4 regions of the Pseudoalteromonas sp. SCSIO 43201 genome follow, and region 1 is predicted to be linked to each of the others. Evidence: predicted binding sites of a transcription regulator. Region 1 holds the regulator's gene; each other region holds the start of a gene.
What was found. Region 1 encodes sigma-54, which starts transcription at its own class of promoters, with help from an activator protein. Its sites were predicted from a motif close to GTTGGCACGNNNNTNGNNT; they were not measured.

Region 2: the regulator sigma-54 is predicted to act here: its motif matches at 6,258-6,276, upstream of J8Z24_RS05770 (flagellar basal body rod protein FlgF).
Region 3: the regulator sigma-54 is predicted to act here: its motif matches at 1,590-1,608, upstream of glnA (glutamate--ammonia ligase).
Region 4: the regulator sigma-54 is predicted to act here: its motif matches at 6,641-6,659, upstream of flgJ (flagellar assembly peptidoglycan hydrolase FlgJ).

What each region holds. Positions count from the first base shown of each region.
Region 1 covers NZ_CP072683.1:3,535,898-3,543,674, reverse strand. The annotation lists gene J8Z24_RS15455 (HPr family phosphocarrier protein) at 1-211, opposite strand, end outside; gene rapZ (RNase adapter RapZ) at 201-1,073, opposite strand; gene J8Z24_RS15445 (PTS sugar transporter subunit IIA) at 1,066-1,524, opposite strand; gene hpf (ribosome hibernation promoting factor) at 1,526-1,813, opposite strand; gene J8Z24_RS15435 (RNA polymerase factor sigma-54) at 1,843-3,342, opposite strand; gene lptB (LPS export ABC transporter ATP-binding protein) at 3,389-4,114, opposite strand; gene lptA (lipopolysaccharide transport periplasmic protein LptA) at 4,111-4,665, opposite strand; gene lptC (LPS export ABC transporter periplasmic protein LptC) at 4,655-5,209, opposite strand; gene kdsC (3-deoxy-manno-octulosonate-8-phosphatase KdsC) at 5,206-5,757, opposite strand; gene J8Z24_RS15410 (KpsF/GutQ family sugar-phosphate isomerase) at 5,757-6,728, opposite strand; gene J8Z24_RS15405 (calcium/sodium antiporter) at 6,738-7,697, opposite strand.
Region 2 covers NZ_CP072683.1:1,348,773-1,356,549, forward strand. The annotation lists gene flgA (flagellar basal body P-ring formation chaperone FlgA) at 1-610, opposite strand, end outside; gene J8Z24_RS05740 (chemotaxis protein CheV) at 751-1,683, shown strand; gene J8Z24_RS05745 (CheR family methyltransferase) at 1,699-2,532, shown strand; gene flgB (flagellar basal body rod protein FlgB) at 3,206-3,616, shown strand; gene flgC (flagellar basal body rod protein FlgC) at 3,619-4,050, shown strand; gene J8Z24_RS05760 (flagellar hook assembly protein FlgD) at 4,067-4,747, shown strand; gene flgE (flagellar hook protein FlgE) at 4,789-6,189, shown strand; gene J8Z24_RS05770 (flagellar basal body rod protein FlgF) at 6,313-7,077, shown strand; gene flgG (flagellar basal-body rod protein FlgG) at 7,094-7,777, shown strand, end outside.
Region 3 covers NZ_CP072683.1:203,120-210,896, forward strand. The annotation lists gene glnA (glutamate--ammonia ligase) at 127-1,533, opposite strand; gene J8Z24_RS00805 (ABC transporter ATP-binding protein) at 2,465-3,187, opposite strand; gene J8Z24_RS00810 (efflux RND transporter periplasmic adaptor subunit) at 3,214-4,464, opposite strand; gene J8Z24_RS00815 (sensor histidine kinase) at 4,615-5,910, opposite strand; gene J8Z24_RS00820 (sigma-54-dependent transcriptional regulator) at 5,897-7,264, opposite strand; gene J8Z24_RS00825 (ABC transporter permease) at 7,295-7,777, opposite strand, start outside.
Region 4 covers NZ_CP072683.1:1,357,406-1,365,182, reverse strand. The annotation lists gene J8Z24_RS05810 (flagellin N-terminal helical domain-containing protein) at 1-194, opposite strand, end outside; gene J8Z24_RS05805 (flagellin N-terminal helical domain-containing protein) at 1,119-2,081, opposite strand; gene flgL (flagellar hook-associated protein FlgL) at 2,398-3,633, opposite strand; gene J8Z24_RS05795 (FlgK family flagellar hook-associated protein) at 3,636-5,648, opposite strand; gene flgJ (flagellar assembly peptidoglycan hydrolase FlgJ) at 5,650-6,603, opposite strand; gene J8Z24_RS05785 (flagellar basal body P-ring protein FlgI) at 6,708-7,777, opposite strand, start outside.

The DNA.
Region 1 (7,777 bases):
CATCAGGGCCGCTACACACAACTTTAACTTCTTTACCTCGGCTGCTCTCCAGAAGTAGCAGTGCCAGAACGCTATCCGCTGACGCGCTTTTATCGCCCTGATATAAAGTCACCTCTGCATCAAACTGAACGGCAAGCTGAGCCAGTTCAGTCGCTGCTCGAGCATGTAATCCAAGCTTATTTTGGATTAAAAATGTATCTTCACACATTATTCTCTTGCTCACGATGGCGGATTTTTACGTTAGAGTGTGTTTTTGCAAAGCGCTCACCAATCGTTTGTGCTAAATAAACAGAGCGGTGCTGGCCACCAGTACAGCCTATAGCTATGGTTAAGTAGCTACGGTTGTTTCGTTCAAGGTGTGGCAACCAAGTTTGGACAAACGTTTGAATTTGCCAAGTAAATTTCTGCACTATGCTATGACTTGAGAGATAGTCTTTTACCGGCTGATCTAGCCCCGTTAATGGCTTTAGCTCTGGTTCCCAGTGCGGGTTTGGTAAAAAACGCGCATCAAATACGTAATCTGCTTGTTTTGGAATACCGTGCTTGAAGCCAAAAGACTCAAAGGTAATGATAAGTTGTTTATTTTTCTGACCTAAAATCTTTTCACGAATATCTTCTGCCAGTTGGTGCACGCTAAGGCTGGTAGTATCAATTAAGAAGTCAGCTCTAGTCGTCAATACATCTAACAGCTCACGCTCTTTTTTAATTGCAACGTCTAAAGGCAGGTTGTGTATTGATAATGGATGCAAACGGCGCGTTTCTGAAAAACGTTTAATGAGCGTCTGATCATCGCTGTCTAGATAAAACAGGATTGGTTTAGCAAAACCTGGTAAGTACTCGAGTATATCGTTGAACTCATCTTGTTCTTTGGGGAGGTTGCGGACATCGATACTAACAGCAACTTTGTTGTAGTTGTCAGAAACACTACGAACTAAAGAGGGGAGTAAATTAACCGGAATATTGTCGACACAATAGTAGCCTAAATCTTCTAATACTCGAAGTGCTACAGACTTACCAGAACCAGAACGGCCACTGATAATGATAAGCTCGAGTCCTTTTTCTTCATCACTCATCAAATTCACCTTGGATCACTGCATATAACTCATCGTCATTTTTCGCTTGCCTGAGCATTTTGCAAAATGACTTATTTTTGAGTGTATCAGCAATCGCAGCTAAGGTCTTTAAGTGTTGTTGATTATCTCCTTCAGGTACGATGAATGCGACAAAAATATCGACAGGCTGTTTGTCGATCGCCTCAAACGGGATCCCTTGTTCGCTTACCAAGACCATCGCCAGTATTTTATCAATACCTTCAAGTCGCCCATGAGGAATTGCGATCCCTTTACCTATACCTGTACTTCCCAGCTTTTCTCGTGCCATAAGGGCATCTAAGATAGTGTGCTGGCTGGTATCAGGGATTTGGCTATGCGCTAATTCGCTAATGTACTCGAGAATACGTTTTTTGCTACTAAAAAGGACCGCAGCTTTGCTACAGTCCTTATTCACTAATTCACTTAATTTCATTTTAGTGTCGAGTGAGCTTCTCTTTGTGTTTAATTACTTGACGGTCTAGTTTGTCAATCAGGCCATCAATTGCTGCATACATGTCTTGATGCTCTGTTGATGCAAATAGCTCGCCGCCATTTACGTGCAATGTTGCTTCTGCTTTTTGAACTAGTTTTTCGACATCAAGGATCACATGAACGTTATTGATATGATCAAAGTGCCTCTCAAGCTTCGCAAACTTGTTGGTGACATAATCTCTTAAAGAGTCAGTGATTTCTACATGGCGACCAGTTAAATTTAGTTGCATAAGCATTTTTCCTTCTTGTGTTTAACGTCTTATATCAAGCTTTTACGCTGATTTGACGGTGGAATGGCTAGGGATTCACGATATTTTGCAATCGTGCGTCTCGCTACCTTAATTCCTTGTTCAGCTAAAATATCTGCAATTTTGCTATCACTTAATGGTTTAGCAGTGTTTTCCGCAGCTATTAGCTTTTTGATGAGTGCTCGTATTGCTGTTGAGGAGCACTCACCTCCATTTTCGGTACTGACATGGCTTGAGAAGAAATACTTCAGCTCAAATATGCCCCTTGGTGTGTGCATGTACTTTTGGGTGGTGACACGAGAAATCGTAGATTCGTGCATATCAACCATCTCTGCGACATCGTTTAACACCATAGGTCTCATCGCTTCGGGGCCATGTTCAAAGAATGCCTGTTGTTGTTGCACAATGCAATTGGTAACTTTCAATAAAGTGTCATTGCGACTTTCTAAGCTCTTAATAAACCACTTTGCTTCTTGAAGGTGTGAGCGAATAAACTGGCTATCAGTACTCGATTTAGCAGTTCTCGACATCGCAGCGTAGTGGTCATTTACTCTAATCTTAGGCATCGCATCAGGGTTTAGCTCTACAACCCAGCGGCCTTTCACTTTTTTTACCGACACATCTGGAATAACGTATTCTGGTTCTTCATGAATAATACTCGCAGCTGGCTTAGGGTTAAGACTGTGGATCAGCGTCATAACTTCTTTTAGCTCAGCTTCTTTTAAGCGTGTTTTTTTCGCTAAGGTACGGTAATCACGGCTCGCAAGTAAATCAATGTGCTCGGTCAGGATCATCTTGGTTTCGGTGATCCACGGTGTGTCAGGTGCAAATTGATTTAACTGAATACATAAACATTCTTGCAAACTTCGTGCAGCAATACCGACAGGGTCAAACAACTGGATACGTTTAAGTACGGCTTCGACTTCATCCAACTCTACCGGCTCTTCACTGTTTTCATCATTGATACTTTCTAAAATATCTTCACAGGAAAGCGTTAAAATGCCAGACAGATCTACCGCTTCGATGATGGCAATAGCAATGGCTCTATCTGTTGGGCTAAATGGCGTAAGTTCTAACTGCCACATTAGGTAGTCGTGTAGTGATTCGGAAGTCTCTCCCTGGTAGACGTTATCATCATCAGGTAAAGGAGCTGCGCTTGATGCTGGTGCAGCACTCATATATTCATCCCAAGTCACATCCATGGCAAGATCATCACTAACCGTTTCTTTGCTCATGGCGGTATCTGAGTCCATTTCATACTCGCTGACAGGCGCTTCATCTGAGCTTTGCTGACTATCGTCCGTATTATTTTTATCTTGGCTGTGTTGTTCAGTACTTTCTGCGTCTGCGGTATCGCTTTCTTCCACTTCCAATAGTGGGTTGCTGTCCAACGCTTCTTGTATTTCTTGCTGTAGATCCAACGTACTAAGCTGCAACAGGCGTATGGCTTGTTGCAGTTGTGGAGTCATTGTAAGTTGCTGCCCCATGCGCAGCTGTAATGATTGCCTCATGTATCTCTAACAATCCCTTTTAACAGTTATTAATACTACGTCTTAACTATAGCTTGAATTGTTCGCCTAGGTAGACATCTCTTACGGTTTGATCCGCTAAAACATGTTCTGGCGTACCAGCGGCGATTAATTCACCGTGTGAAACGATGTAGGCTTTTTCACATACGTCCAGCGTTTCTCTTACATTGTGGTCGGTGATCAGTACACCGATCCCACGATTTTTAAGGTGCTCAATGATTGTCTTTATATCTAACACTGAAATTGGATCAACGCCAGCAAAAGGTTCATCTAACAAGATAAACTTAGGATTAGCGGCTAAAGCACGAGCAATTTCTACCCGTCTTCTCTCTCCTCCAGATAATGCCATCCCTTGAGAATCACGGATGTGTTGGATATTAAATTCATCCAACAACTCATTAAGCTGAGCTTCTCTTTCAACTTTAGACAAATCTTTGCGGGTTTCCAAAATAGCCATGAGGTTTTGATATACCGTTAGCTTCCTAAATATGGATGACTCTTGAGGTAAATATCCAATCCCTAGGCGTGCGCGACTGTGCATCGGGAGTAGGGTGATATCCTCATCATCGATTTGTATAAAGCCTTTGTCACTTGGTACTAAGCCCACAATCATATAAAAAGTAGTGGTTTTCCCCGCACCATTAGGGCCAAGTAAACCAACGATGCTACCTGCTTCGACACTCAGTCCTACATTTTTGACAACTTGGCGACCTTTATAACTTTTTGCCAAGCCTGTTGCTTTGAGCTCGCTCATGAATTGTTACCTTTTTCCTGTGGATCTTCACTTTTTTCCACGCTGGTGTCAGATTTCTTTTCAACAGGAACCAGAATTGTTCTAACCCGAGAGTCGCCCTGTTCAGAGCGCTCGGCACTAATGAGTTGCTTTTCGATATGATAAGTAATGACTTGTGCACTACTTTTTTGACCCGCTTGCGATATTTCAGCATTGCCAGTAAGTACTAATTTTAATTCGGCAACATCATAGCGAATTTCATTAGCCGCTGCGCGTAAGGTTGTACCATCTGCCTGAGCTTCTTCAAAAACCGCAGGGTTGCCAGTAGCAATTAGTAGCTGCTTATTTGAACCAAGCTCAGCGCGGCGGTGCACTTCCAAACGATCAGCATTGATTTTTCTTGTGCCATGAATAATGACAACGTTTTGCTCGAAAATGCCTATGTTACTTTGCAGTTGAGCTTGCTGACGGCCAGCATCGATAATGACTTCATTTTGCTCTGCAGCAGCTGCGAAAGTGGAACTTGCGAGCAAGCCGACGAAAACTAATTTGTTAATTATTTTACTGGTCATAATAAATTGTCTTTGTATGGTTGATGAGCTCAATCAGCTGTTTTTGCAAGTCTGCATGTAGGCCTTTACCGGTAATTTTAAGGCTAGGGCCTGTGATAATGACGGGGTGTTCTGATTTCATCAACTTTTGTTTAATTTCAACCCTGACATTGTCGGCATTGATAGTACTGATCATTGCGTCTGGTGTGAGGTTTTTTGCTAAAACATCCCCTTCTAAAATCAGGGTGTTGTTCTCGTATAATGTGGCTTCCAATGCGCTTATCTGCCAATTTTGCTCACCGTTATATAATGTAAAAATGGGTTTTGCAAAGTGGCTAAAACCAAGGTCTTGATAAAGTTCCATTTTATCAGCAGTCACATGGTAGTTTAGTAAGCCATTTTCACTGTAGGTAGTCTGCTCTAATGCGGTCGCCACATAATCGGGTTTAGCAAGTGGTTCATCGTCACTTTTCTTGTTGATTTCTGATGCGTTAAACATCGGCGACCACAGCCAAATCATCAGCGCACTAAAAGTAATGAGCAGAATGACACGAAGCACAGTCATGTACTTGACCCTGTAGTGGTAAGAGGGTGGTTTTGGCTGAGCATGAGCAGATCTGTTAACTCTCTGACGGCGCCAAAGCCTCCCGGCATCAAAGTGGTATAGTGGGCAATGCGTTTTATCAGCGGATGTGCATCATTCACGGCGACAGCAAAGCCAACTTGCTCCATCACTGGCAGATCAGGGCCATCATCGCCAATATAGGCAATGTCTGCATCCTTCAGATTAAGCTGCGTTTTTAGTGCTTCATATGCCACTAGCTTGTTTTCTTGACCTTGGTAAATATGCGTTACATTTAAACTAGTCATGCGTTGCTGAACTATTTGTGAATGTCTACCTGTGATGACCGCAACCTCAATACCGCAGTTTACTAGCGCTTTGATACCGAAGCCGTCTTTGGTATTGAATGCCTTTAATTCTTCACCGTTGTTACCTAGATAAATGCGTCCGTCAGAGAATACACCGTCAATATCGCAAATTAAGAGTTTAATTTGAGTTGCTTTTTGCCAAGCATCTGTTGAGATATCTTGATAAAGGTCACTAAACTGCATCATAGCACTCCCGCTCTAAGTAAATCTTGGGTATTCAATGCACCCACAGGGACATTATTCTCGTCAACCACAATTAGTCCATTGATGCGTTTATTTTCCATAATATTTAGCACCTCAGCAGCGAGCATATCGGCGCGTGCGGTGGTACTTTTTGCGGTCATAACTTGTGTGATTGGCGTTGTGTGTATGTCTACTTTTTGTTCTATGATACGGCGCAAGTCACCGTCTGTAAAAATACCTTGCAATTGTGTCTGCTCGTCGACAATCGCTGTCATTCCAAGACTTTTTGCAGACATTTCGAAAAGGGCTTCTTTGACGGTACAGTTGCTACTGACCATAGGAATGGCACTGTCTTTGTGCATGATGTCAGCGACTGTGAGTAATAGTCGTTTGCCTAAACTTCCTCCCGGGTGAGAAAGCGCGAAATCATCGGCAGTAAATCCTCTGGCTTCAAGTAGAGCAACTGCTAATGCGTCTCCCATAACCAGCGTTGCTGTGGTACTTGCTGTGGGCGCTAATCCTAGTGGGCACGCCTCTTTTGACACTTTAACGCAAAGGTGAACACTAGCGTTGCGAGCCATGGTTGAGCTTGGGTTGCCTGTCATAGAGATCACAGGTGCACCTAAACGTTTAATTATCGGTAAGATTGAGATAACTTCTTGGGTTTCACCTGAATTTGATATCATCAAAACCACATCATCTTTGGTGATCATACCTAAATCGCCATGACTAGCCTCACCTGGGTGCACGAAAAAAGCAGGGCTTCCTGTGCTGGCGAGTGTAGCGGCAATTTTATTTCCAATATGACCTGACTTACCCATACCAATAACAATAATTCGACCTTGGCAATTAAACATTATTTTACAAGCTTGCTCAAACTGTTGATCGACAAACTGCTGCACTTCCTCTATTGCTGCAAGCTCAGTAGCAAACACTTGATTAGCAGATTCAATAAATGGGGTCGTTGTCACGTGTATTCCTTAAATGATGTAGTAAATATATCCGATAAAGCAGGCGAGTAACAAACCACCTTCAAAGCGGTTGATACGACGTTTACCAGTAATGCTTAAGCTCATAATAAGTAGCAATAGTGTTGCACCAAGCATAATAAATATATCACGAGCCGCGATATTGGTATCTAATACGGAGGGATTGATGATCCCCGCAATAGACAGTACCGCAAGGATATTAAAAATATTCGAACCAATGATATTACCTAGCGCTAAGTCGTCTTCATTTTTTAATACGCCAGCTACACAGGCTGCGAGTTCAGGTAAACTGGTTCCTACCGCGATGATAGTTAACCCAATCAATAAGTCGCTCATCCCAAAGTACTTTGCAATATCAACAGCTGCACCCACCAGATAATCGGCGCTAACGGGGAGCAAAATCATACCAACAACAAGCCAAAAAATAGCTTTTTGTGTGGGGACATTATCCGGCACCTCTTCACACGCTTCACTAACGAAAGGATCGTCATTGCTGTTGCCGCTGCGTTTGGTAATGATAATTAAGGTAAGGAGAAATGCTGCGAAGCCAATAAGCAGTAATATACCTTCAACAAAACTGAAGTTATTGTCACTGACAATATACCAAGCTCCCAAGGAAACAATGATAAGAAGTGGCATTTCTCGACGTAAAATTCCTGAGCCAACCGAAAGTGGCCGGAGTAAGGCGGTGATCCCAAGGACTAATAATATATTGGCAATGTTAGAACCTACGGCGTTACCAACGGCTGTGTCTGTTTTATCTGCAAGAGCGGCCTGTGCAGCAACCATCATTTCGGGGGCTGAAGAGCCCATGGCGACAATGGTTAAGCCAACAATTAATGTTGGTACACCAAAGTTTCGAGCTAAAGCTGCTGCGCCAAAAACGAAGCGGTCGGCACTCCAAACCAGTGCAATAAAGCCAAGAATGAGAATAACAAACGATAAAACCATGAACCTCTAGCCAATAGGATTAAAATTTCGTTAGATACTACCAAATGCGCCTTGGAAAGTATAAGCAAACCGTCACATTT
Region 2 (7,777 bases), 1.7 Mb from region 1:
CATCTTGCATTGCCTCACCTTGAGTTTTAATAACAAGCCCCCCTGATTTGGCAAAAATAGTTACATTGTCGCCTTTGCAAACCATACAAATATGTGACTGTGTAAATGCTTGCCCTTCACGGATGTTTCTTTTACTGCGACTACCAATTAATAAGGTTTGGTCTTCTATATATGAAACTCGGCGAAACCGTTTAGGCTGCATTTCGACTTTAATGTCATCTTCCGTTATCACTCTACCTTTTTCTAGCATGGTCGCGCTAACTAACACTGGAAACAAGTGTTCAATGCGCACATGCACATACTGTGTCCACCCTTGTAAATCATCACATTTTATTTGAACAGTAACTTGGGTATTAAATGGTGGTGTCGCTGCTGTGCTGTGTACCAGTGGTGCTTGACACACTCTAGTGGGGATTCTTGAGTCAAGTGGTATAGCAAATATTGATAGTTGGCTATCAGGGTCAAGTTCTACCTGTGGAGCAACAAAATCGACAGCAGTTTGTTCCAAGGCTTTGTTGTCATATTGCTGACAGTGGCCATATCCTATGCTTATAAAATGAGCGAACAAACAAAAAAGTTGAATGTAACGGGTTTTTTTTAACAAACTCATGATGTTTCGACTATGCTTATGGGGTGAAACAAGGTATAAAGATTCTGCTTTAATAACTGCACCTAATCAAGGGTGGTAAACCATATCAGAGTCGAAGCAAAGATCGTTCCGATTAGCGGTTTATACAGTAGGAGATTGAAATGGCAGGTATTTTAGACTCGGTTAACCAACGAACACAACTGGTTGGTCAAAACCGTCTCGAGCTATTACTTTTTCGGCTTCAAGGTCGACAACGCTTCGGCATCAATGTGTTTAAAGTCCGGGAAGTGCTGCAATGCCCAGCACTCACGAGTATGCCAAAGTCAAACCCTCTAATCAGGGGGGTAGCCCATATTCGTGGTCAAACTATTTCTGTGATAGACATGTCACTTGCAGTAGGTGGGCCACCTATTCAGGATATTCGCAATTGTTTTATTGTTATTGCTGAGTACAACCGTTCCGTTCAGGGCTTTTTAGTTAGTGCTGTTGAGCGTATCGTCAACATGAACTGGGAAAAAATAATGCCGCCACCGTCTGGTGCAGGCCGTTATTCGTACCTGACAGCGGTAACTGAAATTGAAAATGAATTAGTTGAAATTTTAGATGTAGAAAAGATTCTCAATGAGATCTGTCCAATCAATACAGAAGTGAGTGCCGATATTGTATCTGATGGTGAGATGCAAAAAGATCTTGGTGAACGTATAGTATTCATTGCTGACGACTCAGCTGTGGCTCGTAATCAGGTAAAACGTGCGCTTGAGCCTCTGGGTGTTCAAACCGAGCTGGCTAAAAATGGTAAGGAGGCGTTAATCAGATTACGAGAGATAGCAGAAGTAGACTGTCAAAATAATGTCACTGAGCGCGTTGGATTATTAATTTCTGATGTTGAAATGCCTGAAATGGACGGCTATACATTAACAGCAGAAATAAAAGCGGATCCGAAATTAGCGCCATTGCATGTAATACTTCATACTTCATTGAGTGGTGTATTTAATCAAGCGATGATAGAAAAAGTCGGCGCTGATGATTTTATTGCAAAGTTTAACCCTGATGAGTTGGCAGCAGCGGTTAAAAAATGGGTTCACTGTGATTAAAGCTGGTGGTAGCACTTGGAAAATAAGCATTTAGAGCAAAAAGAGTACGATCAATTTAGAACTTTTTTGGAACAACAGTGCGGTATTGTGCTGGGTGACAATAAGTTATACTTGGTTAAAAGTAGGTTAGCCCCTCTTATGGCTCGTTTCGGTGTGGAAACGCTTTCATCTTTAGTGGTTAAAACGCTTAGTCCACATGAGCGGCAACTGCGTGCCGCCGTGGTTGATGCAATGACCACAAATGAAACGCTTTGGTTCCGCGACACTTACCCATTTGAGCTAATCAAAACCAAAATTTTGCCAGAGTTTAAAGACTTAAGGCGACCGGTAAAGATTTGGTCTGCTGCCAGTTCGTCAGGACAGGAACCGTATTCGATAGCGATGTCGGCGAATGAATATACAAGCAAGAGCCCAGGCTCGCTGAAGATGGGTGTACAAATTGTAGGCACTGATATATCTAACACTATGTTAGATATGTGCAAGAACGCGGAATATGATGCACTTGCACTAGCCAGAGGCTTATCCCCAGAGCGCAGAAAGAAATTTTTCACTGATAGTGGTAATGGCATGGCAAAGGTGGTTGAGCCAATCCGCAAAATGGTGAGCTTTAGGCATTTGAACCTACTTGATTCTTATGCGCTGATGGGAAAGTTTGATGTGATATTCTGTCGCAACGTGCTGATTTACTTTGCACCTGAGGTGAAGGCAAAAATAATTTCGCAGTTTGCGCAATCACTTAATCCAAATGGGTATTTGTTTTTGGGAGCCTCAGAGTCAATGGCCGGGTTAAGCGATGACTTCAACATGATCAGGTGTAATCCTGGTATCATTTATCAGAAGAAAGCTTAACACAATAATGGCAGCAGGGAAGCTTGCCTGTTGATTTATTGCGGTACAAAAACGCTGTACCCAGCAGGTGCCTTAAACTTTGACAACAACTTCACTAACTGTAACAGCCTCTTTCATCTAGTGAGCTATTTTTAGACTCTAAATTCTTACTGATAATATTAATCCACTTAACCAATTTGAGCTCGAAATAATAACTTATTATCCAGCCGCTGTGATCCCTAATACCAATTACCTTAATTAAGAGGTCTATTTTCAGGCGAGAAAATCTTGTCAATAACCGTCTTATGCTGAGGTACCTACGCTCTGTAGGCAGGCAAAAATTTCGCTATTGAGTTGCTCTAAATAAACAAGACACTTTTAACGCAGTTCGCATCAGATTTACTCCTTCAAATTGAGTCGGCATTATACAAACCAGTACCACTCCGCCAAGTTACTTTAAACGCTCTGCCGTTATTTTATTCACATAGGCATACTCTTGAGATTGTCACAATCGTGAAAGTCATCCCTTTAATGCCGATACAAATTCCCTATATTGTACTGTGTAAACTGATACAAAGAATATTAACTGCTATTGATATGCTACTACCCTCTTGAATTGTAAGGATTTAAAATAAATTTCTAATTGGCCTGAATATTGCTTTTACCTAATGAGTCAAATTTTTGGAGTGAGATAATGGCAATCAGTTTCGATAAAGCGTTGGGTGTACATCAGCACACAATGCTACTTCGTTCTCAACGTGCTGAAATTTTAGCAAGCAATATCGCAAATGCAGATACTCCAGGATATAAAGCGAAAGATATCGATTTTGCGAGTGCCTTGAAAGCGGCAAAGTCATCGCAAAGAAGCGGCAATGATATGGTCAGAACAGATGCCAAGCACCTAAGTGGTGGTACTAAAATGAGTAATTCATCTGAGCTATATCGTTCGCCAAATCAAGCAGATACAGGTGATGGTAACTCAGTTGATATACAGGTGGAACGAAACTTGTATGTACAAAACGCATTAGAGTACCAAGCCAGTATGCAGTTTCTATCTGGTAAGTTCAAAGGGCTTAAAAAAGCTCTAGGTAGTCAAGGGGCATAACGATGAGTTTATATAACGTTTTTGATATAGCAGGTTCTGGCATGAGTGCACAAAATGTGCGCCTGAATACGACCGCGAGTAATATATCTAATGCAAACTCCGTTAGCTCTAGCCAAGATAAAGTATATCGAGCTAGACATCCCGTTTTTGCCGCTGAACTTACCAAGGCCGCAGCGTCTCAAAGCAATGCTGCCGGTTCATCTGTAGGAGTTAAAGTGCTGGGTGTAGTTGAGAGTGATAAGCCACTTCAAGTGGAGTATAACCCCAATCATCCCAGTGCAGATGCAAATGGCTACATTTATAAACCGAATGTGAATGTGGTGGAAGAGATGGCAAATATGATTTCAGCGTCCCGTTCATATCAAACCAATGTACAAGTTGCAGATGCAGCAAAACAGATGCTGACAAAAACGCTGCAACTAGGCCAGCGCTAATTGGGAGTAACAGCTGATGAGTAATAACGTAAATGCCACATCAACGGGTGTAGATTCACTCTACTGGGACAGGCAAAAGCAGGCCGAGGAGCAAAAGCCCAGAGATGAGTTGTCGCAAGAAGACTTTTTCTCGCTACTTACTCAACAGCTGTCCTTTCAGGATCCGAGTAAACCTGCTGATAATGACCAGATGATTGCGCAAATGACGAGTTTTACAATGGCTGAGGGGATTTCGAAGCTTAATGAGAACTTTGACTCGTTAGCAGCATCCATGACTTCAAACTCGGCATTACAAGCGTCAACATTAATTGGTAAAAAGGCGTTGCTGGAGTCTACGACACTAGAGCATGGTGGAGATTCCTTATCTAAAGGCTCTGTTATTGTTCAAGAGCCGGTACAGAATTTATCCGTAGGAATTTATGACGAAGCTGGTGCCCTGGTGAATACATTAGAGCTCGGTGAGCAAAGCGCCGGTGCTGTGAGGTTTACGTGGGACGGTAAAAATAAAGACGGTGAAACAATGCCTCCGGGTGAGTACACCATCAAAGCTGAAGGGATGATTGAAGGTGAGTACCAGACACTTCCATCTGCGACATTCAGAAATATAGATAGTGTGAATGTTAATGGTGCAAATGGCATCGTTATTAACACGAAAGAAGGCGCGGTGCGCTTAACTGACATTGCTGAAATAGCATAATAGTTTTAGAGAATTAACCTTAAGAAATTAGAGGTGAGAGTATGAGTTTTAACATAGCATTGACAGGTATTGCGGCCGCGCAAAAAGACTTGGATGTAACGGCAAATAACATCGCTAACGTAAACACCACAGGCTTTAAAGAGTCTCGAGCAGAATTTGCTGATGTATACGCTTCGTCTGTTTTTAGTTCAGGTAAAACGAAAAATGGTGATGGTGTGCAAACCACTATGGTTGCGCAGCAATTTCACCAAGGTTCACTCAAGTTTACACAGAATTCACTTGATTTGGCGATTGAGGGTGAGGGCTATTTTGCCATGTCAAACTCATTACAGTCACAGGACTTCACGTATTCTAGAGCTGGCGCGTTTAAACTCAATAAAGACAACTTTATTGTAAACGCCAAAGGTGACTATTTGCAGGGGTTCCCAGTTGACCCCTCAACAGGTGATACCACATCATTGAGTTTGAGTACCACGTCGCCAGTACAAATCCCAGACGCGTCAGGCTCGCCTCGTGCCACATCTCAGATTTATACGTCGTTCAACCTTGATGCAACGGTTCAGCCACCGACGATTGCGTTTGACCCAGAGCAACGCGCGTCGTATAACTCCAGAACGGCTATTACCGTGTATGATTCGCTTGGTGAGTCTCATACGCTACAGCTATTTTTCAGAAAAACAGCTGACAATGAATGGTCTACCTATGCAACGTTAGATGACAAACCGTTTAACCATAATGCCAGACAGATTGATCCGACGGCAACGCCACCAATTCCGTATACGCCTGTCAGTGTATTTCGCTTTGATGCCAGTGGTATTCCATCACAGACTGCTGCTGACCCATCAGCAACGCCGCTAGTTTTTAATAATAATACCGGTTCGACTTTTAACCCGCTCAGTCTGGCAGGCCCACAAGACGCAACGGATCCGACAATTGGTATGTCGAATTTGCTTGATAATGGTGCGACTTTTCCCAATGATATTGTCGTAAACTGGCGCGATGAAGCAAACACAGCGCAAAAGCTGCCGACTCAATACTCGTCAGGTCGATTTGAAGTAAAAGCATTGGAACAAGATGGTGCCACAGTTGGCCGTTTGGCGGGAATTGATATTGGCTCTGATGGTAAGGTAGTTGCATCTTACACTAATGGCGACTCCACTTATTTAGGTCAAGTTGCATTAGTACGTTTTCCAAATTCACAAGGCCTACAAGCGATAGGCAATACTGAATGGAAGAAGAGTCTATCCTCTGGTGAACCACTGGCAGGGGAACCTAACACTGGTACTTTAGGCAGTATTAGCTCTTCAGCCTTAGAGCAGTCAAACGTAAACTTAACTAATGAGCTGGTTGACTTGATAAGCGCACAGCGTAATTTCCAGGCTAACTCGCGAGCACTCGAAGTTAATTCAACATTACAACAGAATATATTACAGATACGATAATATATTATGCCCTCCAAAGGCTGCTTCTCAAGCAGCCTTTTTTATTCCCGTCAAAAACACTTCACCATTTTGGCATTGAGTTTGCATTACATATACCAAGTTAGAATTTTATAGGTCATCGTCATGGATAAAATGGTGTATATCGCGATGTCAGGCGCTAAGCAAAGCTTACGTGGTGTGGCGTTAAAAGCGAATAACCTAGCAAATGCCAACACGACTGGCTTCAAAGCGGACTTTGCACAGGCTCGTTCAATGCAGGCATTTGGTGAAGGGTTACCTACCCGTGTGTTTGCAATGCAAGAGCGCCCAGGAACTAATATGACTGGTGGGGCAATAGTCGAAACCGGTCGGGAGCTAGATATAGCTGTTGATGATAAGTCTTGGATCAGTGTTGTTGACGCATCAGGCGAAGAAGCATATACCAAAGTTGGTACGTTGAATATTCGTAATGACGGTGCGTTAGTTACTGCTCATGGGCGTCAACTTATTGGCGAAGGTGGGCCGATTGTTCTACCCATACCTGTAGATAAAGTGGTGTTTAGCGATGATGGCTCCATTCAAGTTCGTCCACAAGGAGCGCCTGCTAATTTTCTAGAGGTTGTTGATAGGCTGAAGATTATAAAGACTGACAGCAACAAACTAGAAAAAGGAAATGACGGCCTATTCAGGCCCAAAGAAGACACTTTGGAAGATGGGTTCTGCGGTTTTTGTGAGGTATCACCTACCGCCAAAGTGATGAGCGGCTTCCTAGAAATGTCTAATGTAAATCCAGTTCACGAGATGGTTGATATGATCAATCATCAAAGACAATTTGAAATGCAAATTAAGCTGATGAAAACAGCTGAAGAAATAGATGAGCGACACACTTCGCTCCTACGCATAGTTTAAGAGTGAGGTAGAAATTATGAATCCTGCATTGTGGATAAGTAAAACCGGTTTGGATGCACAACAAACCGATATTTCAGTTATCTCTAACAACTTGGCTAACGCCAGTACTGTTGGATATAAAAAGAGTCGTGCGATTTTTGAAGATTTGTTATACCAAAATATTAACCAGCCAGGAGGAAGAAGCTCTCAGGATACAGAGTTGCCTTCAGGTCTGATGCTTGGGGCCGGTGCTAAAGTGGTGGCGAACCAAAAGAATTTCTCACAAGGCAACATGTTGAGTACAGAAAACTCTTTAGACTGGATGATCCAAGGCCCAGGTTTTTTTGAAATACAAATGCCGGATGGAACGACGGCCTATTCTCGCAACGGACAATTTACCACTGATGAAGAAGGTCGCGTCGTCACATCAGGTGCCGGCTTCCCGGTGTTGCCAGAGATGAACGTGCCAGATGATGCTCAATCAATCACTATATCGCAGGACGGTGAAGTATCAGTCCGTGTTGCTGGTCAAGCTGAAAATGTTGTTATTGGCCAGTTGACTATTAGTGACTTCATTAACCCTTCAGGTCTAGAGCCGATAGGGCAGAACTTATATACAGAGACAGCGGTAAGTGGTGCTCCAGTGCAAGGTAACCCAAGTGTAGAAGGGCTTGGTAAAATTGTTCAAGGAGCACTCGAGACATCGAACGTAAACGTTACT
Region 3 (7,777 bases), 600 kb from region 1:
TAAAAAAGCCCGCATAAGCGGGCTTGAGAACACATATGATTAAGAGTGCCAGAAACACATAATGCGTTTAGGCTCTACAAGCTCAATATCTGCACATTGAGCCAAGTAGCAGGTTTACTACAGAGCTTATACGCTGTAGTACATTTCGAACTCAACAGGGTGAGTTGTCATGTTTAATTTTTCAACTTCTTTTGACTTAAGCGTGATGTAAGCGTCAATTAAGTCGTCAGTGAATACGCCACCTTGAGTTAAGAACTCGCGGTCAGCATCTAGCGCAGCAAGTGCTTCATCAAGTGAAGCCGCAACGGTAGGGATCTCAGCTGCTTCTTCTGCTGGCAAGTCATATAAATCTTTATCCATTGCATCACCAGGGTGGATCTTATTCTTGATACCATCTAGGCCAGCCATTAACATTGCAGAGAAAGCAAGGTATGGGTTTGCAGTTGGATCTGGGAAGCGTACCTCAATACGACGCGCTTTTTCTGATGGCACCACTGGAATACGGATTGATGCAGAGCGGTTACGTGCAGAGTATGCAAGCATTACTGGCGCTTCAAATCCTGGTACTAAACGCTTGTATGAGTTAGTTGATGCGTTAGCAAAGGCGTTTATTGCTTTAGCGTGCTTGATGATACCGCCGATGTAATAAAGTGCATCTTCAGATAGACCGCCGTATTTATCGCCAGCAAAAATGTTTTTACCATCTTTAGCTAATGATTGGTGGCAGTGCATCCCTGAACCGTTATCGCCAACAATAGGTTTAGGCATAAACGTTGCTGTTTTGCCGTATAGATGTGCCATGTTGTGAATAACATACTTCATTTCTTGGATTTCATCTGCTTTTAGCACCATAGTGTTAAAGCGAGTTGCAATCTCATTTTGGCCAGCGGTTGCCACTTCATGGTGGTGCGCTTCAACTACCTGACCCATTTCTTCTAACACGAGGCAAGTAGCGCTACGCCAGTCTTGCGAAGAGTCAACAGGTGCAACTGGGAAGTAGCCGCCCTTAACACCTGGGCGATGACCTGTGTTGCCACCTTCGTAATCTTTGTCCGAGTTCCAACATGCTTCTTCTGCATCGATTTTATACATTGAACCAGACATGTCTGTTTTAAACTTAACATCGTCAAATAAGAAAAATTCTGGCTCTGGACCGAATAAAACCGTATCTGCGATACCCGTTGAGCGCATGTATTCTTCAGCGCGCTTTGATACTGAGCGAGGGTCGCGCTCGTAGCCTTGATGTGTATTTGGCTCAACCACGTCACAACGTACAATAAGGGTTGTTTCTTCTGCGAATGGGTCTAGCTTTGCGCTTTGTGCATCAGGCATAAGCACCATGTCAGATTCGTTGATGCCTTTCCAACCAGCAATAGATGAGCCGTCAAACATCTTGCCGTCTTCAAAGAAATCTTCATCGGCTTGATGGTGTGGGATAGATACGTGTTGTTCTTTACCTTTTGTATCAGTAAAACGTAAATCAACAAATTTTACGTCGTGCTCTTTAATAAAATCTAAAACCGATTGTGACATGTGTCCTCCGACTCGTTGGGTTATTTTGCTGCAATGTACTGCAATTGAACACAGATAAGCTTGATCTGTGCCAAAGTTTTATCAGTATGATAAGTAAAGGCTTTTTAAGTATTTCATGACGTGTCAATTGTTGTGTTGCACCAAATTGGTGCTCTGTTGCTACACGGTGGTGCGCAAGTGTAGTGCTGTTCGTTCCATGCCTTTATTACTTTTACCTATAAATGAATGTGGGTGCTGGCTTTCGCTGTGAGTAACGACCTATTCTGTAATTACCGCCGTTCTCTATCAATTTGCTTTGTAGCACGCTGCTAATTTCGAATTCAGATTAGTTTAAGAACCTCTGTTAGGCAAAATGATTGGGCTGATATTTTGATAAAAAGTGCAACATGCGACTTCATTACTACTGGTCTCAAGGAGTAACGAGATCAGTGTGAAATCGCTACATCCTACTGTGTCTCTGATCTATAAAGCGGCTTTAGGAGCCTTAGCGCCGTTTAGCATTTGGGTAGGGTGGGCAGCGCTTAATTAGCGTGTCTGCTGCGCAGCCCCACATAGATGTGGGGGAAGGTGACTTTGCATGAGCACCAAGTTTTTATCATCTGACTCACATAAAATAACTATGCTACGCAAGCTCTGCCTTGCATTGATACCAAGTAAACTGATGCGACAATAATACCAATTTGACTTAATACTTGCTCAATTTGAAGGAGTCAATCTGGCGCTAACAGCGTTAAAAATTTCTTATTTAGAACAACTAAATAGCAAAATTTTTGCTTTGCTTACACGGAGGTAGGTACCTTGGCGATAGCAGGACGCGGTAGCGGGGTTATCGACAAGATTTTCTCGCCTCAACATAGACCACTTAATTAAGAAAATTGGTATTACCCAGCACGCATGCCCGTGCTGAGATACTTTTGATTTCCGAATACTTTTAAAACGCATCAACCAGTGTAGGGTGAGCTGTTTGCGCTTGTGGAGCCAGTATCTTTCCATCTAACAGATGTAGCTTGCGTGTTGCCATATCTGCATACCTGGGATCGTGCGTTACCATGCATAGTGTTGTGCCTTCCAAGTTTAGTGTTTTAAGCATATCCATTACCGCATCCCCATTTTTAGAATCGAGGTTACCTGTCGGCTCATCCACAAGCAGTAAAGCAGGGTTACCTACCAAGGCTCTGGCAATCGCTATCCGCTGCTGTTGTCCACCAGATAATTGATTAGGGCGGTGCTTTGTACGATGTGCCATATCGACTTTTGTTAGGCAGCTCATTACCGCTTGGTCAATGTCCGAGTTACTCATTGGGTTTTGACGGTAGCGTAATGGTAGCGCAATATTGTCATACACAGAGAGTTCGTCGATTAGATTAAAAGACTGAAATATAAATCCAATTTTTTCATTTCTGATATGTGCGGCAGCGGTCAAGCTAAGTTGGCTGACTTCTGTACCTTCAATAACATAACTCCCTGTGCTGGGCATATCGAGTAACCCGAGGATGGAGAGTAGAGTGGACTTACCGCAGCCAGATGGGCCACAAATTGAAACAAAATCACCTTTGTCAATCTCGAGGTTAATTCCACGTAATGCGTGTGTCTCCATTTCTTCAGTGCTAAATACTTTGGTAATATCTGACATCTTTAAAATCGTTTCTTTCATAACTTAGTCCTAATATTGAGGATGACTTACTGCATGATCCGTACTTGTTTTGCATTTTTATAGGTGCTGGTATCGGATAATATAATTTGTTGATTGGCCGAGATGCCGCTTTCAATTTGCAAGAACTTTCCGGCATCAATACCAAAAGAAACTAACTGAGGCACCGCAATATCCTGCTCTAACACAAACAATGTTTGCTGACTATGAGATTGGGTATTACTGGGGCGTTCCACGTATAAAACGTTTTTGAGTTGATGTGTGTTGATCTGTGCATCAACATTAAGTTCAGGCCTTGCTGAATCAGGCACGCCATTGATAAAGGTGAGCTCAACTTCAATCGTTCCCTCTTGGACTTGAGGGCTGATGCGAGTCACTTTTGCTTGTACTTGTTCACGGCGAGTATTGACCATTGCTGATTGACCAACTTGAATTTGCTCTGCTTTGGATTGTGATACTCGAACTAAAGCTTGGAGATCCTTACTGCTCCCGACTTGTGCCAGCTCTTGACCTGCAACTACGCTTTGACCTAGCTCAACGGCTAAACGTTGTAAAACGCCTTCTGTGCCAGCCCGTACGGTTAGTTTTGCTTCCCGCTCTGCTAATCGAGCAAGGATCGAGTGTGCTTGATTGATAAGCTCTTGTGATATGGTTAAATCTTCAGAATGTACCAACTTTAGCTGCGCTATTCTTTGCTCTTGAAGCTTTACCCGCTCGGCAAGCTGCTGCTCCTCAAGTTCTGCTGTCTTGACCTCAATTGCTGGCACTACACCTTGATCTCTTAATGTTTGCTGGGCTTCACGGCGCATAACAAGTGATTGGTGCTGACTGGTTAGTTCAGCTAATGTAGCCATTTCCATCAGTAGCTCACGCTGATTGGCCAGCTTTTGTCGGCGAAAGTTGGCTTGTTGACGATTAAGCTCCATTTCTGCACTTTCCAGCTGTTGCGTGAGATCTGGATCTTGCATCTTTAGAATAATGGTATCGGGCTTAACAGCTCCACCAGGGCGAACAAGTATTTCATATACGGTTGCTGGGTCTTGTGTAGTGATGAGTTTTTGTTTATTTGAGCGCAGTACCCCATAACCATCAACACTGACATTTAAGTCACCTTGTTTTACTTGCCCCACAATGATCGCCTGTCTTTGCAATTTAAAATCATCTGAGGTTGAAAATAGCTCAAGGCTAAGCCAAGCGAATAGGAGCACCATCGACACACCGATGATAAGCCTCACTTTTTGCAAAGGCCTTACTTGCTTTTGCTTTACTACATCCATCATAAGTTACCTTGATTGGTTCGATTAACTTACTTTGAGCAAGCCATATGCCAAATTTTAAACCATTGATCTAGTTATTATTTTATATTCTTGTGATGGAGTGGAGTCCGATTATGGACGCTGTGTTATAAAAACTGGACTGTAAGATAAGCATTAATTTATCAAAACAGGAAAGCTCAGCTGGCAAATAGCTCCCGTTTTATCTTGTCGGTTGGTTAGGTTGATCGTGCCCGACATTTGCTCAACAAAGTAGCGACTGATATACAAACCTATCCCTTCTCCTGCTTGTTTTGTTGAGTAAAAAGGCACAAAGAGGTTATCGCTGTTTGCCACCCCGTTTCCTTCATCAATGACTTCAAAATACGCCATATTATCTTTGGTATATATTTTCAGTGTAATGGTGGCGTGAGCAGAGCTTGCCTCTATCGCATTTTTTACAATATTTATTAAAACTTGATTGATAAGCGTTGGATCAACATGAAAATAGGCTGGCGATAACTCAACTTGCCATTGCACCTCTGGGAAAAAGCTTTGAATCGACTGACTCAGCTCTAAGCCTGATATTCGCCGAAGGTCGACTTTGATTGGTTGATTTAATTGGCTGTATTTGTGGATGAAATCCTGCAAGTGAAAACATCGTTCAAGTACGATATTAAATGCCTCATTATCTCTGGGGTCTTTGGCTCGAGTCTGTAAACGCTCAAGTATCGCTGAGACAGGAGTAAGGGAGTTGCGTATTTCATGACTAATGACACGTATTAATCGCTGCCAAGCTTGTAACTCTTGATCGCGCAGCGCTTGATGAATATCAATGCAAGCAACGAGATGGTAAGAGGAATTTTGTCGGGTAAACGTACTGTGTCTCACTTGCCATCGCTTATTCCGCTCAGGGTCGATGAAATGCCAATTAGGTTCAGGTGTTAGCCCGATTGCTTCTGGTGGACTGTATCTTAGTGTTTGCCACGGTTTTTGGAAAAGTTCTACGCATTCGTCATTACCAAAGCATAGTTGCATACGTTGGTCGAAAATAAAGATGGGAGTGTTTAACACGCTGATTAACTCTGCAACTAAAAAGGACTGTACATCTTCATCTGTTTTTTCACTTTGAAGCATTTCAGAAACACCATTTAGTTGCTGGTGCAGATGCGCAACCACCCCTGTTGAGAATGTAGGTTTAGCTCTGAGGCTAAAGTCGCGCTTTAGCCATGCCTCTGCTTGGTAGCTACATCGCTCAAATGAGTGTTTGCAGCGCATGTAGAGTTGTCTGAATAGTAGACCCTGCATAATCAAAAAGCTGGTGATAATTAGCGCGGTTGATGTAGACAAAGCCGTCGGCAAGTTTATGTCTAAGTGCCAACTGAGTGCAGCAACCCCGAAAACTTCAACGGCTACCAACAATATAAACTTAACAATAAAGTAGCCCGCTAGAGGTTCTTTAATTATGGCCATACTTTTCAAGACGACGGTAGAGCGCTTGCTTAGTAATACCCAATAACTCAGCGGCTTGCTGCTTGTTTCCAGAGGTATTTGCTAGCGCTTGTGTGATTAATTGCTGCTCAGCTTGCTCCAACGTAATAAGAGGCAAGGGGGCGGTTGCACTGCTGCTTAGCGATAAGGAAGATGATGCACTTAGTTGTAGTTGTTCAGTGCTGATCTCTCCTGTGCGGCTCAATAAAACGGCACGCTCTAATAAATGACTCAATTCCCTAGTATTACCTGGCCAATCATACTGTTTTAGTTGCGCTATCGCCATGGGTGTAAGTGAGCATTCACTTTTTCCATATCGGTTACCATGTGATTTGATAAAATGTCGAGCGAGTAACTCAATGTCTTCTGGGCGTGAGCGTAAAGGCGGGATCTCGATAGTAAAGGTGTTGATGCGGTAAAACAAATCTTGACGAAACTCTGCTTTGGCGATTTGTTGCTCCAATTTGGCATTAGTCGCACTGATTAGTCTGACATCGGCTATTTCGGTTTTACTTGAACCCACAGCTTCATATTCTCGAGATTCAAGGACGCGAAGTAGTTTACTCTGCTGATTAATGGGAAGTGTGCCAATTTCATCTAAGAATAAGGTGCCGAGGTTAGCCAGTTTAAATCGTCCGGCACGATCCGATTTAGCATCGGTAAACGCGCCTTTGGTATGACCGAATAGTTCACTTTCAAACAGCTGATCGGGAATGGTAGCCATATTTACGGAGATAAATGGTTGCATCGCTCGCGTTGAGTGCTGGTGGATCCACTGCGCTATCAGGCTTTTGCCAACACCGTTTTCTCCAGTAAGTAGAATATTTGCATCGGTTGGTGCCATGATCTCCAGCTGCTCCATCAGTTGCTGCATCGCATTGCTCTGCCAAAGCACGGTGCTTTTCTCTCCAGCCAGCGCATGTTGTAATGCCTGATTTTTATTACTCAGTTCACTGAGTCGGAGTTGGTGGCGAATGACTTGCTCGAAACGTTGGTTTTTCCATGGTTTTTCTAGGAAGTCCGCAGCACCAAGCTGCATTGCTTGTACAACTAACTCGGTATGTGACCATGCCGTCATTGCGACCACGGGGATGGTGTTGCCCAGCTGCTGTTGTTGACGTAAAAACCTAAGCCCTTCTTGTCCAGAGGTGGAATCTAGCTCAAAGTTCATATCGAGCAAAATCAGACTAGGCTGGCGTTGCTCGAGGAAAGTGAGTGCCTGAACCGGATTTTCGACTTCTTCTACAGCTAAGCCTAAATCTTCCAGTACAAATCTTGCTGCTAATCGGACTTCTCTGTTGTCTTCGACTAGTAATATTAGAGGCTTGGCACTCACAGTAAACTTCCTTGATGGTAAAAAATGTTATTATTCTCCGCGCAGTGCGTGCAGTGCTGGGCGGGCAATAATGTCTCTGGCAGAGGCTAGGGTCACACCAGTAACTAAAGTTATCACAGCCGCCAACGATACTAGCCAGTGCACAATACTACTGGCTGTATTAGGTACAAGCGTATCCTGAAGTGCTGAAATACTCAATAAAATACATGCAGATGCACAAACCGCGATAAGTAGGGGTCGCAAGTTATCCTTTAATATTAGAATCAATACGGTTATCGGTGTTGCGCCTATGGACATTCTCACCCCCAGCTCGAAACGGCGTAATGCAATGTTATATTTGCAGACACCATAGATCCCGATTGCAGCTAGGACTAAGGCAATGACAGACAATACCAATGTAAAGATGCTGGCGACACGATCTCGCTGTAAATGTGTTGCAAGTAGTGTTGTTGTCGACTGAAAATTATAGACTCGCATCTGTGGGTGAATATCGACCAAAAGCTGGTTTATTTC
Region 4 (7,777 bases), 1.8 Mb from region 1:
TTTCCTTGATTCAGACCCATAATTTGTGATTGAAGACGGTCGGAAATTTGTAGACCAGCCGCATCATCTGCCGCACTATTGATGCGCATACCTGATGATAAACGTTTAAAAGAAGTATCTAGTTCATTGCCAGAATTAGTTAGTTGTCTTTGTGCGTTAATAGCACTGACATTAGTATTTACATATAAAGCCATAACTCACTCTCTTTTTGTCAAATCAATTATCTAATTGATAGATAGTTAAATGACAAAGCGGCACTTATGCATCGGGTGTTCAACCAACTAAGGCAACCAATTGCCACTTTGACGCCAAAATTAACTCTGACAAGATATAAGCAATATGCAGGCCAACAATAAAATACGTATTCTAAATAGTGAAGTCGATAGGAATTATCTAACCTGAGGTTTAGATAAGGAGTCTTCCAACTCATTGCTGCTAAGCCATAACTTAGTTTTTCCTTGTCTAGCCAGAGAGTTTTATGGAAAACACCGCTTCCGCGTCCTGCTCTCGTTAAGGTGTTTGCATCCTGTAGGCAAGGCAAATTTACGCATTAATAGCTGGCCATTAGAAGTGAATTCAACGCAGCCAGCGCAAAAATCAGGCAATAAAAATCACTATTTATCAAAAAGTTAGATTCCCTAGTTGAGCAATAGCATAAGTTGAGAGAGTGAGCGAGTTGAAGTAGGAAAGTAGTTGTAGCAACTTCTATTGCGTTGCTGTACTGCCAAACAACCTAGATCAATACAGGAGTTTCAACTGCGAAATATCAGAAGATTAGCAGTAATAATATTTTTCTTTAATTCTGCTATGACCAGTCGCAAAGAGTAATTTACAACAGTAGCATAAGAAGGCGTTATTAGTGATGACTCAGTTCTCAGGGGCTCCCCAACTTGCGTCAATAAACTATCTATATAAAAAAGAGGCCCAAGAGCCTCTTTTGTTTTAATTTTGAGAGTGAGTGTCATTTTTCCAGCACAAAGTTGGCATGCTATGTGCTTTACTTAACGTGTTCATTGTTTAAATGAACGCAGTTGGATTTTAAGCTCCTCCGCTTTATCATCCAATTCGGTGTCTAGGCAAATACCCCATTCGGCCTAGGCACCTTTACCTTCCTATGCTTATCCTAGTAGACTCAAAGCAGCCTGAGGACGCTGGTTAGCCTGACTCAAGATTGTTTGGCTAGCCTGTTGAAGGATCTGCATTTTCGTTAAGTTTGCCGTTTCTTGCGCAAAGTCTGTATCTTTGATACGTGATTTAGCAGCAGATAAGTTTTCAGCAATATTCGACTGGTTACGAATTGTTGACTGGAATCGGTTTTGTACCGCACCAAGCTCAGCACGTTTCTTATCAACTACTGCAATCAAAGCATCCATACCGGCCATTACTGCTTGCGCATTAGCTTGTGTCGATACTGAAATACCTGATGCAGTGAAAACACCAGAGAAACTTGTTGCATCCGCTGAAACCCCAACAGAAGTACTGATCGTTCCGGCAGTTGCACTCAACGAAGCTCCGGTTACACCACTTGCAATACCTGCGATACCTGAAAGCGTAAAGCCGCCATTTGCCACTAAGCTGTTCGTAGTCGCGCCTACAGTTTGCATACTGAAGCTGATTGTTTGAACAGCATCGGCACCTACTTGGAAGTTAGCAGCATATGAGCCGTCAAGTAGGTTTTGACCACCAAACGTTGTATCTGCTGCAACACGGTTTACTTCTTTTGATAGAGATTGGATCTCTTCTTGAATCGCCAATCTATCTTCGTCAGTATTAGAGCCGTTTGCTGCTTGTTGTGCTAGCGTACGGATACGCTGGAACATTGAGGTAACTTCGTCCATTGCACCTTCAGCAGTTTGTGCTAGAGAGATGCCGTCGTTTGCGTTACGATTACCTTGGTTTAGACCATTAATTTGTGATGTTAAACGGTCTGAAATTTGTAGACCTGCCGCATCGTCAGCTGCGCTGTTAATACGAAAGCCTGAAGATAGACGCTTGAATGATGTATCTAGTGAGTTACCAGAATTCATTAATTGTCTTTGTGCGTTCAATGAACTTACGTTAGTATTTACATAAAGTGCCATGATGGTTCTCCCACTTTAAATCGAGTCTTTCACTCTCAAACTTAGATTCTTTTCCAACCTTTGAATGTTTTTCACTCTCCGGCTTGGTTAATTAAGTTATCGGTCGGCAAAATATTTCCTTTAGTGTTTTTTTTAAAAAAAATTTATCATCATGATTAGTATAGATTTTTATCTTGAAACCAAACTATTTGACAAAGTTTTGACGGCAAGACATTACCAGCCTTAAATAATTACTAACTATATATAATTCAAACTGTTGGGTGAGAAAGGTAAAGTTTTAGTAGTTGTAGGGGAAGCAGCCTGTAAAGGCTGCGTTTTAACGAATGTAGTCCAGTAAAGAAAGGTTAGTTAAACGACCAAATGTAGCTTGAGAGGCCTGCAAGGCGGTTTCATGCTTAGTAAGCTCAGAAATCGCAGAGTAAAAGTCAACTTCCATCAGCGCTGCTTTATTAGCTTTGTTATCCACATCAAGATCTGAGTTAGCTTGTTCGACCAATTTTGCAGCATTAAGTCTGCCACCAAGTCCTGCTTGAGCCTGTGATACCTTTATCTTTGCGTTATCCAAACCCGTAATGCCATCCGCAAGTACCTGTTTGTAATCTTCCCCCGTAATGCTTGGGTCTCGTAAAGAGGTGATCATAGATTCCAACGTGTTAAGAATATTTTCTTTCTGAGGCTTTTCTAAATCAAAGCTGATTTGCCCGGGTGCTGCGCCATCATACTTAAACTCCATCCCTGCTACTTTTACCGCATTACCTTCAAAGGTACCTGTCGAGATAACCGTACCGCCTTGCTCCAACTGATAGGTGTTTGGTGTGCCTGCAGCTATGACTAAATCAAAAGTATTCGCTCCTGCAGGAGCGGCAGGGTCTGCGTTGTAGTTTGCTTTGTGAAATTTATCAAATACTGCTTGCTCATCAACATAGACAGATGCCGAAGTCACCCCGCCAGATACAACCCCTGTATTTGAAGTGATATTGAGGCGTTTGTCTGCACTCTCAAAAACGTCAAAGCCATTGTCACTTGAACGAACTTCAACACTTTCTGCTATTTTTATTTTATGTTGACCTTGGTCGCCGTTGTAAACATACTCTCCGCTCGCTGAATCGAAGCTGTAAGTTTGCGTATTGTCTTGATAGCCAGAAAATATAAACTTTCCATCTTCGCTTTTGGAGTTCATCAAATCCAAAATTGTGTCTTGGATTGATTCTAACTCGTCAGCAATTGATGCACGGTCAACATCCGACAGGCCACCATTACCCGCCTGAATGGATTTTGCATACGCACTATCTATCGCTGTTTTAATATTTTCCAAAACCGACTCTTGGGTATCCAACCGCGATGACAACATCGTTAAATTTTTTGTGTATTGATCGTTTGCTTGAATTCTATCGTCAAACAACATTGCTCTGGCGGTCGCGGAAGCGTCATCTGACGCACTCAATACCCGCTTTTGAGTATTAAGCTGTTGTGTGGCTTTATTAACATCTTGCTGATTACGCAAAATAGAATTGAGATTTGAATTAAAAATTTGATTTTGAGATAAACGCATAATTACCTCGCGGCACTTAATAAGGTATCAAATACAGTTCTAGCTGCAGATATCACCTGCGCTGATGCTGAATATGATTGTTGAAAACGTAATAGGTTTGCAGCTTCTTCATCCAAGTTTACGCCAGATAAAGATTCAAACCAGGCACTGGATTGGCTAGCAAGTGCCTCAAATGCTGCACTATTTGTTTTTGCCTGGTTGGTGATAACACCAACACCCGTCACAATATCGGCATACGCCTCGTTAAACGTTTTATGACTTTCGGTGCTGCCGGTAGACTCCACATTCTGTCTCACTAAATCTGACGACTTCAGGCCATCTAACGCAGCACCATTACGGTTATCATCAAAACCACCTGTATTAAAACTAATCTTGAAGCTGTCACCTGTATTCGGCGTTCCTTCAATGTCGAATGTGAATCCAAGATTATTAAACGGTGCAGGAGCTGCGCCAACTGTCGATAGGATATCTTTACCATTAGCAGGCGCGGTAAAGGTGTGATTCACCCCCGACGCACTAGTCAATGTGTACTCATCAGCATTTGCCGTTTTAGTTAACGTATACGGGCCATCATTTAATGTTGGCGGCGTAGTGGCCGTAAATGCACTTGTTGTTGGGTCGGTATCCGTTACCGTACCCGCTGAAATTGTCGCCGTTCCGTTATTATCAGCAGATTTTTCAGTACGAATAGGCGATGCCAGTGCCAGCGCTTCAGGCCTTTGTGTCGCTAGTTCTAGACTTGTAGCCGCTTGTTGATTTAGTTTTACTAGAAATTTATCTCCGGTTGCCCCAGCACCGGTGACATTCATTTGCAAACCAAAATAATCCCCAGTACCCGTTATAACACCAGCGGCAATGGTGCCAGTTGTAGGGCTACCAATAGGATTGCCTTTAGCATCTACTGCGGTAATTTCTACCGTTGTCGGGCTGGTGTAAGTGACTTGAAAGTCAGTCGCAGGCAACTCATTGCCGCGACCAGGTTCGAGCGTTGCCGTTAATGTAGCTGTACCGGTATTATCGCTATAAGCAAAACCACCTACAGTAGGGATTTTAAACAAGTCTCCACCTATATTACCGTCTAAGTCCATCCCTAACTTATTTTGTTGATTAAAGGCATCCGCTAGTGCAAGTCCTATCTGACCCAGTTGATTTTGTGCTGGAATTAATACTTCGTCCCTAAAAGCAAGTAATCCACCTATTTTTCCCTTCAAACTGCCACTATCTAACTCTAACTGCACAACATTTTTATCTTTGATATCCAGAACAAGTGATTTGTGGTTGGGATCAGGATCTCCTTTATTTGAAAATAAGTTAAACGCACCTCCTTGCATAACAAGGGCATCACCCGTGCCAAGAAAAACAAGCTTTTCGCCATTTTCACCATCGAGTGTCTCAATATCTACCAGTTCAGCTAGATCTTTAATTGCTTGGTCTCGCTCGTTGAGCACACTGTGATCAACACTATTAAGGTTAAGCGCTGACTGGCTCGCCACTTGTTTGTTTAACTCACTAATTTTTTGTACTAAGTTGTTTGCCTCTTGCGAAAAAATATCGAGCTGATCATTCACAATACTACTTTGATCAACTACGATACCTGACAACCTGTCCATTTGATCAATTAATCCCTGTGCACCTGTCATAAATAGAGATCGGTTTGTGGTAGATGATGGTAGGTTGACTGCACTCTGAAGATTATTAAACATTGCGTTAATGCTTTTACTCAGGCTGTTAGACTCTTGAGCAAATAACGTATCAACGCGACTGGACTCAGTCACAAACTGCTCGTAATAAGATTGGTTTGAAATATCTCGGTTCAACTGTTGCTGTGCGAACTGATTAAGTAGGCGCACGGTTTCACCACGGCCAACCATACCACCTATCATCGTACCGTGTTCTGTTCTCTCACGGATATAACCTTTGGTATTTAGGTTTGCGATGTTTTTACTGGTAGTTTGCAGTAATTCTGAGTTTGCTCTAACTCCTGCAGCTCCAATGTTTAATAGATCAAATGACATTTCATCTGACTCCCTTTGTTAACGCACCAGATACCAAATCGGATATATCTATGCGTTTTAAAACAGACTTAATTTTGTTGGCATAATTTGGGTCAGTCGCATAACCCGCATTTTGTAGTTCATCAAGATAGGCATGACTGTCTTCGGCTTTGGCGAGCGCCTGTTGATATCTCGGGTTATCTTGGAGAAAACTGACATAATCATTAAAACTTTGCTCTAATGAATGATAAGCACGAAAATGTGCTTGCTTCTTCACAGGCAACCCGCCTTCAAACTCAAGCGTCGATTTTTTGGCACTCTCTCCATCCCAACGGCTATCAGCCTTAATATTAAAGAGATTAAAACTGCTGCTACCATCATGTTTGCTAATAATGTGTTTGCCCCATCCTGTTTCTAATGCTGCTTGTGCAACCATTACCGCAGGATTTAACCCCAGCTTTTTCGCAGCTGACTGCGCATAGTTCCAGACACTTTCGACAAATTCTTTAGGCGAACCAAACCCTGTTTGTTCATCACTATTTTGTGTGCTCAAAGCATCTGACCGCTTTATTGTTGTTGGAGCTGGTTGGTTGGTCGCAATGTCAGCGTCAGCACGTAGGACAGAAGCTGGCTTATACTTCTCAGAGTTAGGCGATAGTTGTTGCACGATAAGGTCTGCAAGTCCTAAGCTACCTTTTTCAGATAAGTGCATAGAAAGTTGCTGGTCGTGCATTTCTTCAAAGAATTTCACGCCACTAGAGTTGAAAGGGCTATCTTTATCTTCCAGCGCTTCATTCGCTTTTCTCATACTTTGCAATAACATCTGTGTGAAAATCGATTCAAACTGCTGTGCAGCTTTTTTCAGTGCTTGATCTGACGCTCCCTGATCACCAGCTCCCTTGAGTGCCTCTTTACGGATCGAGTCAAGGTTCCCTAAATCGAAAAAGCTTTGATTTTTTAACTGATCGGTATTCATAACACTACGCACTATTTACAATTCTATAGTTCAAACAATGCAATATACGAGCCAAAAAAAAGCCTCACTATTGTGAGGCTAACTAATTGATTAATAATAAAACACTATATGACGACTAATTGACCATTTATAGCACCAGCCTCTTTTAATGCTTCTAGAATCGCCATTAAATCACCCGGAGCGGCCCCGACTTGATTAATCGCTCTTACTAAATCGTCAAGACTAACACCTGGGTCAAATACAAAAGCACGAGAGTCATCCTGATCCACATCAATGATACTTTGCTGTGTAACCACGGTTTCACCATTTGCGAGCTCATTCGGTTGTGAAACATTTTGCTGTTCAGCAATCGTCACTGTCAGTCCACCATGAGTAATAGCCGCTGGTTGAAGTTTGACATTTTTTCCTATCACAATAGTCCCAGTTCTTGAGTTGACAATAATTTTAGCGGCGGTGTCCGCAGGTTTAAACTCAAGGTTTTCCAATGTCGAAAGGTAGGCGACACGCTGTGATGGGTCGCGCGGTGCAATTACTCTAACAGAGGCAGCGTCCATCGGCTTTGCACTATTTGGTCCCACCAAATCGTTAATGGTATCAGCCAGACGCTTTGCAGTTGTGAAGTCAGGTCTATTAAGGTTGAAGGTAATATAATCGCCTTGTGTAAATGGACTTGGGACTGCTCGCTCAACAGTTGCTCCATTAGCCACTCGTCCAACTGTAGGCGTATTAATAACGACCCGGCTGCCATCAGCACCGTCTGCACCTAACCCGCCAACAATCAAACTTCCTTGGGCAATAGCGTATACGTTACCGTCAACCCCCTTTAGGAAGGTTTGCAATAAAGTACCGCCGCGCAAGCTACCAGCACTACCAATCGATGAAACCGTCACGTCAATGGTTTGACCAGGCTTCACAAAAGGAGGTAAATCAGCATGTACTGCCACCGCAGCCACATTCTTGATTTTCGGCTTAAGCGATGCGGGCATAGTGATCCCAAAGCTATTAAGCATTGCTTTGAAGCTTTGCTCTGTGAATCTGGTTTGCTCCCCAGTTCCAGGAAGACCAACCACTAGTCCATACCCCACTAGTTGGTTCGAACGAACACCTTCAACCATACTGACGTCTTTTACCCGCTCTGCAGCAGCGAAGGATGGATAAAGTATTAGTGATGCAG